DNA from 3 places in the Streptomyces sp. NPDC050546 genome. Region 3 is predicted to be linked to each of the others. Evidence: riboswitches for the same ligand, from Rfam matches in the RefSeq annotation. Region 3 holds a riboswitch; each other region holds the start of a gene.
What was found. A riboswitch is a leader RNA that binds a small molecule or an ion and turns the genes downstream of it on or off. The one in region 3 is predicted to bind cobalamin.
Positions count from the first base shown of each region.

Region 1 (3,266 bases), on a different contig from region 3:
GACCGTCGCGAGGGCCTCAGCCGTGGTCGCGTCGGGGGAGACGCGGGCGCAGGCCGTCCGGGCGGGGGGCGGGGTCTCGCCCTGGGGGGCGTCCGCCTTGGTGCCGGGGTCGATGACGAGCGCCACCCGCTTCTTCCCGTCCTGCGCGGGGGTCTTCGCGCAGATGGTCCTGAAGTCGGCCGTGCCGCGCGGCCGGGCCGCCTCGGCGGAGTCCTCGCTCACCGCGAAGCGGAAGCCCTGGACGTCGCCGTCGGAGGGGCGGGCCATGGACGGGCCCTGGGTGGCGTAGACCCAGCGGTCGCCTTCGCGGTCCCAGAACGACCAGTACCGGTAGCCGGCGGCCTGGGCCTGGCCCGCGCCCGCGATCAGCAGGAGCGAGGCCAGGAGGAGGAGAACGGCCCGGCCGATCACGACTGCTGCTTCTTCTTGCGGCCGGTGAAGAGGAAGCCGATGCCGATACCGGCGACGAGGCAGACCCCGACGTACCACCAGACGCCGAAGAAGTCCGACCCCGAGTCGTCCTTCTCGTCGGCCGCCGAGGTCTTTTCGGGGGCCTGCGGGGCCGGGCCCGTCGCGTTGAGCTGCTTCACCAGGTCCGTGCCGCCGAAGTCACGCGGGTTCGCGCCCGTCGCCTGCGCGGCGAAGATCAGCTGGGCGTAGGCGGCCGGGCCGCCCTGCTCGGCCCAGCCGGCGGAGTTCTTCTCCAGCCACCGCACGGACTTCCCGGCCTGCGCGGCCTCGCCCTGCGCGGCGAGTGCCACGACCGCGTCGGCGGTGTTGCCGTGGTCGGGCTGGGGGTCCGCGCCGGCGAGGGCGGAGGTGAGGTGGTCGTCGCCCTTGGCGAGGGTCTGCGTGAGGTACGCGGCCCCGTTGTCGGCGGCCTGTCGCGGTGTGGCCGGATCCGCGCATGTGGCGTCGGACTTCTTCCCGGCCTCCACCACCATGCCCTTGCCCAGGGCGCCGAGGACACCGGCCGCCGTGGCGTCCGCGTTGGCGGTCAGCTCGCCCTTCTTGTCCGGCTGGAACGCGAAGGCGCCGTCGTCGTCCCCACCGCAGGGGAGGGCGAGCTTCAGCAGGGCGTCGTCGGGCGACTTCCCGCCCTTCTCGACCTGGTCCGGCTTCTCACCGGCGGCGGCGAGCGCGCCGACGATGACCGACGTGGAGTTGGTGTCGCTGGCGCCGCCGGGCGCGTAGCCCCAGCCGCCGTCCTTGTTCTGGACGGACTTCAGCCAGCCGACGGCCTTGTCCGTGACGGCGTCCTGTCCGCCGAGGGCGGCGAGCGCCTGGACGGCGGCGGCCGTGGCGTTGGTGTCGAGCATGGTCTTGGCGTCGCACGCGGCGGCGGGGTCGGGCCGGTACGCGGCGAACCCGCCGTCCTCGCACTGCTGCCGGACCAGCCACTCGACGGACTTGGCGGCCGGCTTCTCACCCACCGTGTCCTGGGCCAGCAGGGCGAGCGACTGGCGCCAGACGCCGTCGAACTTGGGGTCCTTGTCGCCGTACAGGGCGGAGGGGAACGCCTGGGACGGAGTCGGTGACGGTGCGGCGGCGGCCGGCGTGGCGGCGCCGATCACGGTGGCGGCGGCCAGGACGGCGGCGCTGCGGCGGACGTTCATGATCGGCGGGTGCCTCTCCCTGTGAGGGAGCCGGGCAGCACGGGACACCCCGGCGGCTCGGCTCCGTATACCTCGACGGTGCCGTGCACCGGCGGGCGCCGGGCACATGAGCCGGTCACGATCCGTACGGGGCGATCCGGCTCACCGCCTGCCTCGGCGGGCGGTTCACGGTTGCGGGTCAGCGCCGGAATTACACCGGCTTCTCCCTGTACGGGTGATGACGACCCGCCTACTGTACCCGGAAGTAGCAAAACGGCCGAGAGTACCTTCGCCCCATGCCGACCACACCGCCCGGAAGACTCCTCGGCTCGGGCCGCCGTGCCGATGTGTACGAGATCGACGAGATGTGGGTGCTGCGCCGCGAACGGGAGGGCGGGGGAGACGCGGCGGCGGAGGGCGCGGTGATGGAGCACGTGCGCGCCCACGGCTATCCGGTGCCCCGCGTCCGCCCGACCGGCTCGCGCACCGACCTGGTGATGGAACGGCTCTCCGGCCCGACCATGCTCCAGGCCTGCCTGGCGGGCACGCTGGAGGTGGCGGAGGCCGGTTCGATCCTGGCCGGGCTCCTGCGCGACCTGCACACCGTCCCCGCCCTGCACTCCACCGACCCGGTGGCCCGCGTCCTCCATCTGGACCTCCACCCGGAGAACGTGATGATCACGCCCGAGGGGCCGCGCGTCATCGACTGGTCCAACACGGAGGAGGGCGACCCGGGGCTGGACTGGGCGGCCTCGGCGGTGGTCCTCGCCCAGGCAGCGGTCTCCGGCGACCCCCTGGCCACGGCCGCCCGCACCATGCTGGCCGCCCTCCTCGCCGACCCGTCCCCGCTCACACGGCCCGCCCTGACGGAGGCCCGGAGCCGCCGCGCCTCCAATCCGACGATGAGTCCGGAGGAGGTCGAACTGCTGGACACGGCCGAGGAGTTGATCCTGTCCCTGAGGTAAACCGGTTAACGTGAAGCTCCACGACCACACGCAGGAGCGTCCATGACTGAGCAGGTGGAGAACTCCGAGCAGGAGCCGCTCTCCAAGATCGACACCTCGGTTCCGCACTCGGCGCGGATCTGGAACTACTGGCTGGGCGGGAAGGACAACTACGAAGTCGACCGTGTGGCCGGTGACGCCTTCCGCGAGATCTTCCCCGGGATCGAGACCGGGGCGCGCGCCGCCCGCTACTTCCTCGCCCGCGCCGTTCGCCATCTCGCCGCTGAAGAGGGCATCCGCCAGTTCCTGGACATCGGCACCGGGCTGCCCAACGTGGACAACACCCACCAGATCGCCCAGCGGGTGGCCCCGGAGAGCCGGATCGTCTACGTCGACAACGACCCGCTGGTGCTGGCCCACGCCCGCGCGTTGCTCACCAGCACACCGGAAGGCGTCACCAACTACGTCGACGCCGACCTGCGCAAGCCGAGCACGATCGTCCGGGAAGCCGGCAAGACGCTGGACTTCGACCAGCCCGTCGCGCTCATGCTGATGGGCATCCTCGGCCACATCGAGGACCACGACGAGGCGCGCGAGATCGTGCGGCAGCTGGTGGACGCGCTGCCTTCCGGCAGCTATCTGGTGCAGTACGACTCCACCGACACCAGCGAGGACTACCTCCGGGCCATCGGGCAGTACAACGACGGCGGCTCGATCCCGTACATCC
Region 1 covers NZ_JBITGX010000005.1:231,111-234,376, reverse strand. Annotated here, with positions in the region: gene ACIBK5_RS14815 (SCO2322 family protein) at 1-411, opposite strand, end outside; gene ACIBK5_RS14810 (prenyltransferase/squalene oxidase repeat-containing protein) at 408-1,616, opposite strand; cobalamin riboswitch at 1,729-1,873, opposite strand; gene ACIBK5_RS14805 (phosphotransferase) at 1,892-2,560, shown strand; gene ACIBK5_RS14800 (SAM-dependent methyltransferase) at 2,603-3,266, shown strand, end outside.
Region 1: it holds a riboswitch for cobalamin, as region 3 does, so the genes downstream of both, ACIBK5_RS14810 (prenyltransferase/squalene oxidase repeat-containing protein) here and ACIBK5_RS30260 (ribonucleoside-diphosphate reductase subunit alpha) in region 3, are expected to answer to the same signal.

Region 2 (3,266 bases), on a different contig from region 3:
GCCGCTACCGGCTGGATGTTGAGATCGGGCGCGGTGGAATGGGAGAGGTCTGGCGCGCGTACGACGAGACGCTCGCCAGAGCGGTGGCCGTCAAGCTGCTGCTGCCCCAGGACACCGATGTCACGGCGGCCTCCCGGTTCCGTCTGGAGGCCCAGACCGCCGGGCGTCTCAACCACCCCCATCTGGTCGGTGTCCTGGACTTCGGCGAGTACGACAACCGGCTGTACCTGGTGATGGAACTGGTCGAGGGCGACAGCCTCGCCGGGGTGCTGGCCGCCTCCGGCGCGCTGCCCGCCGAGCGGGTGGCCGATCTCGCCGCACAGGCCGCCGCAGGGCTCGCCGCCGCGCACGCGCAGGGCATCGTCCACCGTGACATCAAGCCCGCCAACCTCCTGCTGGACACCCACGGCACCTTGAAAATCGGCGACTTCGGCATCGCCCGCTTCCTGGACGACCCCGGCGCCGCGCTCACCGCTACCGGCCAGATCGTCGGCACCGGCCTCTACCTCGCACCCGAACGCGCCCTGGGCCAGCCCGCCGGTCCCGCCTCCGACATGTACTCCCTGGGGTGTCTGCTCTACCAGCTCCTCAGCGGACGGCCACCGTTCCAGGCGGACACCGCCGTCGCGCTCCTGCACCAGCACCTCGACTCCGCGCCCGTACCGCCCCGCGAGCTCGGTGTCGCCGGACTCCCGCCGGCCTTCGAGAACTACCTGCTCGGCCTGCTCGCCAAGCAGCCCGAGGACCGGCCCACCGCACAGCAGACCGCCGAGTGGTTCGCCGGTGGCGCCTGGCGAGGGCGGCCCGAGCCGCTGCCGGAGGCCGCGCCCCCGGTGACGTCCGCCACGCCCGGGCCGTATCCAGCCACCGAGACCCGCAACCCGGCCACCTACGCGCTGCCCGGCGCCCCCGGGCTGCGCACCGGCCGCACACCCCAGGCCGGCCGTTCGCGTCGCGCCGCACCCCGGGGCGGCGACGACAACCGGCGCAGAGCGGCCGCGACGGTCGCCGCGGCGACACTCTTCGCCGCCGCGATGCTCGCCGGCATGCTGTGGTTCTCGCCCGACGACACCGCGACGGAGGGCACGGAACCCGACGCGTCCCCGTCCGCGAGCAGCCCGGCCGCCACACCGTCCGCGGACTCCGCCTCGCCCCTCTCCTCAGCTCCGGCGGAGGACACGGATCCGGCCGCCACCGCGCCGGCCGCCGGCACAGTGGCCGATATCACCCCGTCCACCACCGCGTCTCCTCCCCCGACCCCCGTCGAAGTGAAGCCCAGCCCCACGACTCCGGCGCAGGAGACGGCCGCCCCACCGCGAAAGGCGGACAAACCCCAGCAGGAGAAGCCCCGTCAGACCTGGGAGGACGGGGACGACGATGACGCCGGGGGCGACGACTGAGCGGCCCTGCGCCGGTGTGCGAGCGGACGCCCCCTCGCGCGCCCCCTCGGGTGGCTTGTCATCGTCCTTATCTCGGCATTACTGTCACCACGCCTTGGTGAACGGGAAATCCGGTGTGATGCCGGTGCGGCCCTCGCCACTGTGAATCGGGAAGTCCGGCTCCAGCCCACACGGGCAGCCACTGGGTCCTAGGGCTCTGGCGCCACATTCCCGCCCTCCGGGCGGACGACGGGAATGTGGCGCCAGAGCCCTTGCCCCGGGAAGGCGGAGCACGGGCGGTGGTACCCGTCAGCCAGGAGACCGGCCAAGGCACGTCAACCATCCACGAGGTGCTGGAGAGGGTCTGCTGAGCCATGCACATAGCCGAGGGTTTTCTGCCACCCGCACACGCGGTCGCCTGGGGCGTCGCGTCGGCCCCGTTCGTCGTCCACGGAGTCCGGTCGCTCACCCGTGAGGTGCGCGAGCACCCCGAGAGCACCCTGCTCCTCGGTGCCTCCGGTGCCTTCACGTTCGTTCTGTCCGCCCTGAAACTGCCGTCGGTCACCGGCAGTTGCTCCCACCCCACCGGAACGGGTCTGGGAGCCATCCTTTTCCGGCCACCCATCATGGCGGTGCTGGGCACCATCACCCTGCTCTTCCAGGCGCTGCTGCTCGCCCACGGCGGTCTGACCACGCTGGGCGCCAACGTCTTCTCCATGGCGATCGTCGGGCCCTGGGCCGGATACGCCGTGTACAAGCTGCTGCGGCGGTACGACGTGCCGCTGATGGTCGCGGTCTTCTTCGGGGCGTTCTTCGCCGACCTGTCCACGTACTGCGTCACCAGCGTGCAGCTGGCACTGGCCTTCCCCGACCCGGGCAGCGGGTTCGTGGGCGCGCTCGGCAAGTTCGGCACCATCTTCGCCGTCACCCAGATCCCGCTCGCGGTGAGCGAGGGGCTGCTGACGGTGCTCGTGATGCGGCTGCTGGTGCAGTCCAGCAAGGGCGAACTGACCCGGCTGGGTGTGCTCCTCGCCAAGAAGCAGTCCGTGACCGAGACCGAGGCGGCGGCCCGATGAAGAAGAACACGAAGATCAACCTCCTGCTGCTGCTCGCGGTGGCCGCGCTCGCCGTACTGCCGCTCGCGCTCGGCCTCGGCGACCACAAGGAGGAGCCGTTCGCGGGCGCCGACGCCCAGGCGGAGACGGCGATCACCGAGATCGACCCGGACTACGAGCCCTGGTTCTCGCCGCTGTACGAGCCGCCGTCGGGTGAGATCGAGTCGGCGCTGTTCGCCCTCCAGGCGGCGATCGGCGCCGGTGTCCTCGCCTACTACTTCGGTCTGCGCCGGGGCCGGCGCCAGGGTGAGCAGCAGGCTCGGGAGCGGGACGCCGAGGAGCCGGCGGCCGAGAGGGCCTGAGCCGCGTGCTGCCGATCGACGCGGCGGCGCACAGCAGTCGCTGGCGCCGCCGCCATCCCGTGGACAAGGCCGTGCTCGGTCTCGGACTCACCGTGCTGGCCATCTCCCTGCCGCCCTGGCCGGGCGCGGCTCTCGTGCTCGTGACGGCCGTGTCCCTGCTGCTGGGGCCGGCCGGGGTGCCCGGCCGGCGGCTGTGGCGGGCCTACCGCGTGCCGCTGGGCTTCTGCGTGACCGGCGCTCTCACGCTGCTCGTCCAGGTCGGCGGGCCGGGGGGCTTCGTCTCCTTCGCGGACGACGGGCCGCTGCGGGCCGGGGAGTTGCTGCTGCGCACCTCGGCGGCCTCCCTGGGGGTGCTGCTGTTCGCCTTCACCACGCCCATGTCCGACCTGCTGCCCCGCCTGGTCCGGGCGGGCGTCCCGGCGCCGGTCGTCGATGTCGCGCTCGTGACGTACCGCATGAGCTTTCTGCTG
Region 2 covers NZ_JBITGX010000010.1:198,285-201,550, forward strand. Annotated here, with positions in the region: gene ACIBK5_RS25455 (serine/threonine-protein kinase) at 1-1,400, shown strand, start outside; cobalamin riboswitch at 1,457-1,724, shown strand; gene ACIBK5_RS25460 (energy-coupling factor ABC transporter permease) at 1,754-2,455, shown strand; gene ACIBK5_RS25465 (energy-coupling factor ABC transporter substrate-binding protein) at 2,452-2,796, shown strand; gene cbiQ (cobalt ECF transporter T component CbiQ) at 2,802-3,266, shown strand, end outside.
Region 2: it holds a riboswitch for cobalamin, as region 3 does, so the genes downstream of both, ACIBK5_RS25460 (energy-coupling factor ABC transporter permease) here and ACIBK5_RS30260 (ribonucleoside-diphosphate reductase subunit alpha) in region 3, are expected to answer to the same signal.

Region 3 (3,266 bases):
CGTTGCGCTCGGCCAGATCGGTGGAGGCCTCGTACGAGGCGAGCATGATGCGCTCGGCGATACGGGTGGAGAGCGCCTTGGCCTCGGGCGAGTCGAAGGGCAGGCGCAGCTTGAAGAAGACGTCCTGCAGGCCCATGGCCCCGAGGCCGACCGGACGCCAGCGGGCGTTGGAGCGGCCCGCCTGCTCGGTCGGGTAGAAGTTGATGTCCACGACCCGGTCGAGGAACGTGACGGCCGTACGGACGGTCTCGTCCAGGCGCTCCCAGTCGAGGTCGCCGGTCGATGTGTCGACAAAGGAACCCAGGTTGACCGACCCCAGGTTGCAGACCGCCGTCTCCCCGTCGTCGGTGACCTCCAGGATCTCCGTGCAGAGGTTGGAGGAGTGCACGACGTGGCCCGGCTCGGCCGTCTGGTTGGCGGTGCGGTTGGCGGCGTCCTTGAAGGTCATCCAGCCGTTGCCGGTCTGCGCGAGGGCACGCATCATGCGGCCGTACAGCTCACGGGCGGGCAGGGTCTTCCTCGCCAGGCCCTTCGCCTCGGCCGCCCGGTACGCGGCGTCGAACTCCTCGCCGTACAGGTCGACCAGCTCGGGCACGTCCGAGGGGGAGAACAGCGACCACTGCCTGTCGGCGTTCACCCGCCGCATGAACTCGTCCGGCACCCAGTGCGCCAGGTTCAGGTTGTGCGTACGGCGGGCGTCCTCGCCGGTGTTGTCGCGCAGCTCCAGGAACTCCTCGATGTCGGAGTGCCAGGTCTCCAGATAGACCGCGGCCGCGCCCTTGCGGCGACCGCCCTGGTTCACGGCGGCGACCGAGGCGTCGAGGGTCTTCAGGAACGGGACGATGCCGTTGGAGTGGCCGTTGGTGCCGCGGATCAGCGAACCGCGCGCACGGATACGGGAGTACGAGAGGCCGATGCCGCCCGCGTGCTTCGACAGCCGCGCCACCTGGTGGTACCGGTCGTAGATCGAGTCCAGCTCGTCCTTGGGGGAGTCGAGGAGGTAGCAGGACGACATCTGGGGGTGCCGGGTGCCGGAGTTGAAGAGGGTGGGGGAGGAGGGGAGGTAGTCGAGGCGGCTCATGAGCCCGTAGAGCGCGGCGACCTCGTCGACGGCCTGTGCCGTGTCGTCCTCGGCGAGGCCGGCGGCGACGCGCAGCATGAAGTGCTGGGGCGTCTCGACGACCTTGCGGGTGATCGGGTGGCGGAGCAGGTAGCGGCTGTGCAGCGTCCGCAGGCCGAAGTAGCCGAAGCGGTCGTCGGCGGCCCGGTCGATCAGCGCGTCGAGCCGGGCGGCGTGGACGCGCACGAACTCGGCGGTCCGGTCGGCGATCAGCCCCTCACGGTGGCCGACCGCGACGGACTCGGTGAAGGACGTGACGCCCTGGGAGGCGGCCTCTTCGCGGATGCCGATCGTCAGCAGGCGCGCGGCCAGCCGGGAGTAGGCGGGGTCCTCGGAGATGAGGCCGGCGGCCGACTCCGTCGCGAGCTCGCGCAGCTCCGTCTCGTCCGCCCGCGCGGACCGGCCGCGCAGCGCGGCGGCGGCGACCCGGCCGGGGTCGGCGTCGGGGAGATCGGCGGTCAGCTCGGTCAGGGTCCGCAGCAGCGCGGCACCGGGACCGTCGTGCTCTTTCTCGGAAGCTGAGACCGGTTCGGCTGGCGCGATGGTCACGTGGGGCTCTCCCTCGCTCGGCAAGGGGCCTCGCGCAGGGCAGGGGGCAGCACACGAGCGCACACGGCGTCGCGTCCACCGGCCCATTCCACGAGGCCCGGACGTCAGGGCACCCCGGCCGGACGGCCGGGTGCGCTGTCGGCAGGTCCTCGGACTGACGCTTGTGCATGAAACATGCACAAGTACACCGTTGCGGGACAGTTCCGGATTCGCACCGGATTCCCCTGCGGCGGCAGCGAGCACGAGCATACATCTTGTGCTGGGTTCGGGTGACGCCCCCAGATGTTGTGTCGCGCTGGTGTCGGAGCGTCAGCTGACAGGTGAGAAGAGTGATGCCCTGCCGGCGTTTCCCCATCGGGTTGCGGGGCATGCCGGGAGTGCTTCCATGGAAGTAGGTGCCGACGTCCGCGGGTCCTCCGTACTGGGAATCAGATCGCCCTCGGAGGGAGTACTCACCATGACGAGGGTCGTCCGTCGCACACCTGGCAAGGCGCGGCCGCACAACGCGCCGATGGCCACCCTGGATCTGCGACGGGCGGCGAGATGGACCAGCCGCGTCGTCGTCGGCTACTGGCACAGCCTGACCATCCGTCTCGAGGCCCGCCGCGGCACCACCCGGCCCAGGAAGTGGCGCAGGTGGTTCTCCTACACCAACGTGCTCCGGATGGTCTGGGCGGTCGGCGCCCTCGTGGTCTTCGGCTGGATCGGGGCCGGCGTGCACATGCTGGTCACCGACGAGAAGACCACGGTCGAGAGATGGCAGCAGGACCCTGGACTCGACGCCTTGGTCCGCTTCGTCGGTCCGGCCCTCACCGCTTCGGTCGCCGCCGCGCTCTTCCTGTTCTGGTGGTACAGCTGGAACAAACGGCGCTACCTCGTGAAGGCGCGCAAGGACCCGCACAAGCTCGTGCTCACGGCCGGGCAGGACTCCACCGAGATCGTGGGTCGCGAGGAGCTCGCGCAGGTCATCGCCCAACGGCTGAGGGAGCGCGGCACCCGTCGGCCCTATCTGCTCGTGGGCGGTGTCGGCACGGGGAAGACCGCCGTCCTGGTGCGGCTCACCGAACTACTGGCCCAGCAGCGTGCCGTGCCCGTGCCGATCCGGCTGCGGGACGCCGACGGCGGGACCGAGCTGAACTTCGAGCGCATGGCCAGGCAGCGTTTCGCCGAGGTGGCGCCGCAGGGCATTCTGGCCCGCACCAAGATCGAGCGGGTGTGGCAGCAACTGCTCGCCGACGACAAGCTGGTCGTCATCGCCGACGGACTGGAGGAGGCTCTTCTCGACGGCGGCCTTCAGCAGAACCGGGACAACATCATCCGCTGTGCCATCGAACGCGCCTATGAGGAGCGGCTCCCGGTGGTCATCGCTTCCCGGCCACACAGTCCCCTGGACACCACGCCCGCCGCGATCGTGGAGCTGGAACCGCTGAGCGAGGAGGAGGCGCTGCAATTCGTCAAAGCCTCCGTACCGGAGACGGACGAGCGTCGCGTGGACTGGATCGTGGAGACGGCGGAGGTGACCGAATCGCCCGTCTATCTGCAGATCGCGCGTGAACTGCACCGGCACGGTGCACTGGAACGTGACCGTCCGACCGAT
Region 3 covers NZ_JBITGX010000013.1:215,348-218,613, reverse strand. Annotated here, with positions in the region: gene ACIBK5_RS30260 (ribonucleoside-diphosphate reductase subunit alpha) at 1-1,669, opposite strand, end outside; cobalamin riboswitch at 1,792-1,935, opposite strand; gene ACIBK5_RS30255 (ATP-binding protein) at 2,127-3,266, shown strand, end outside.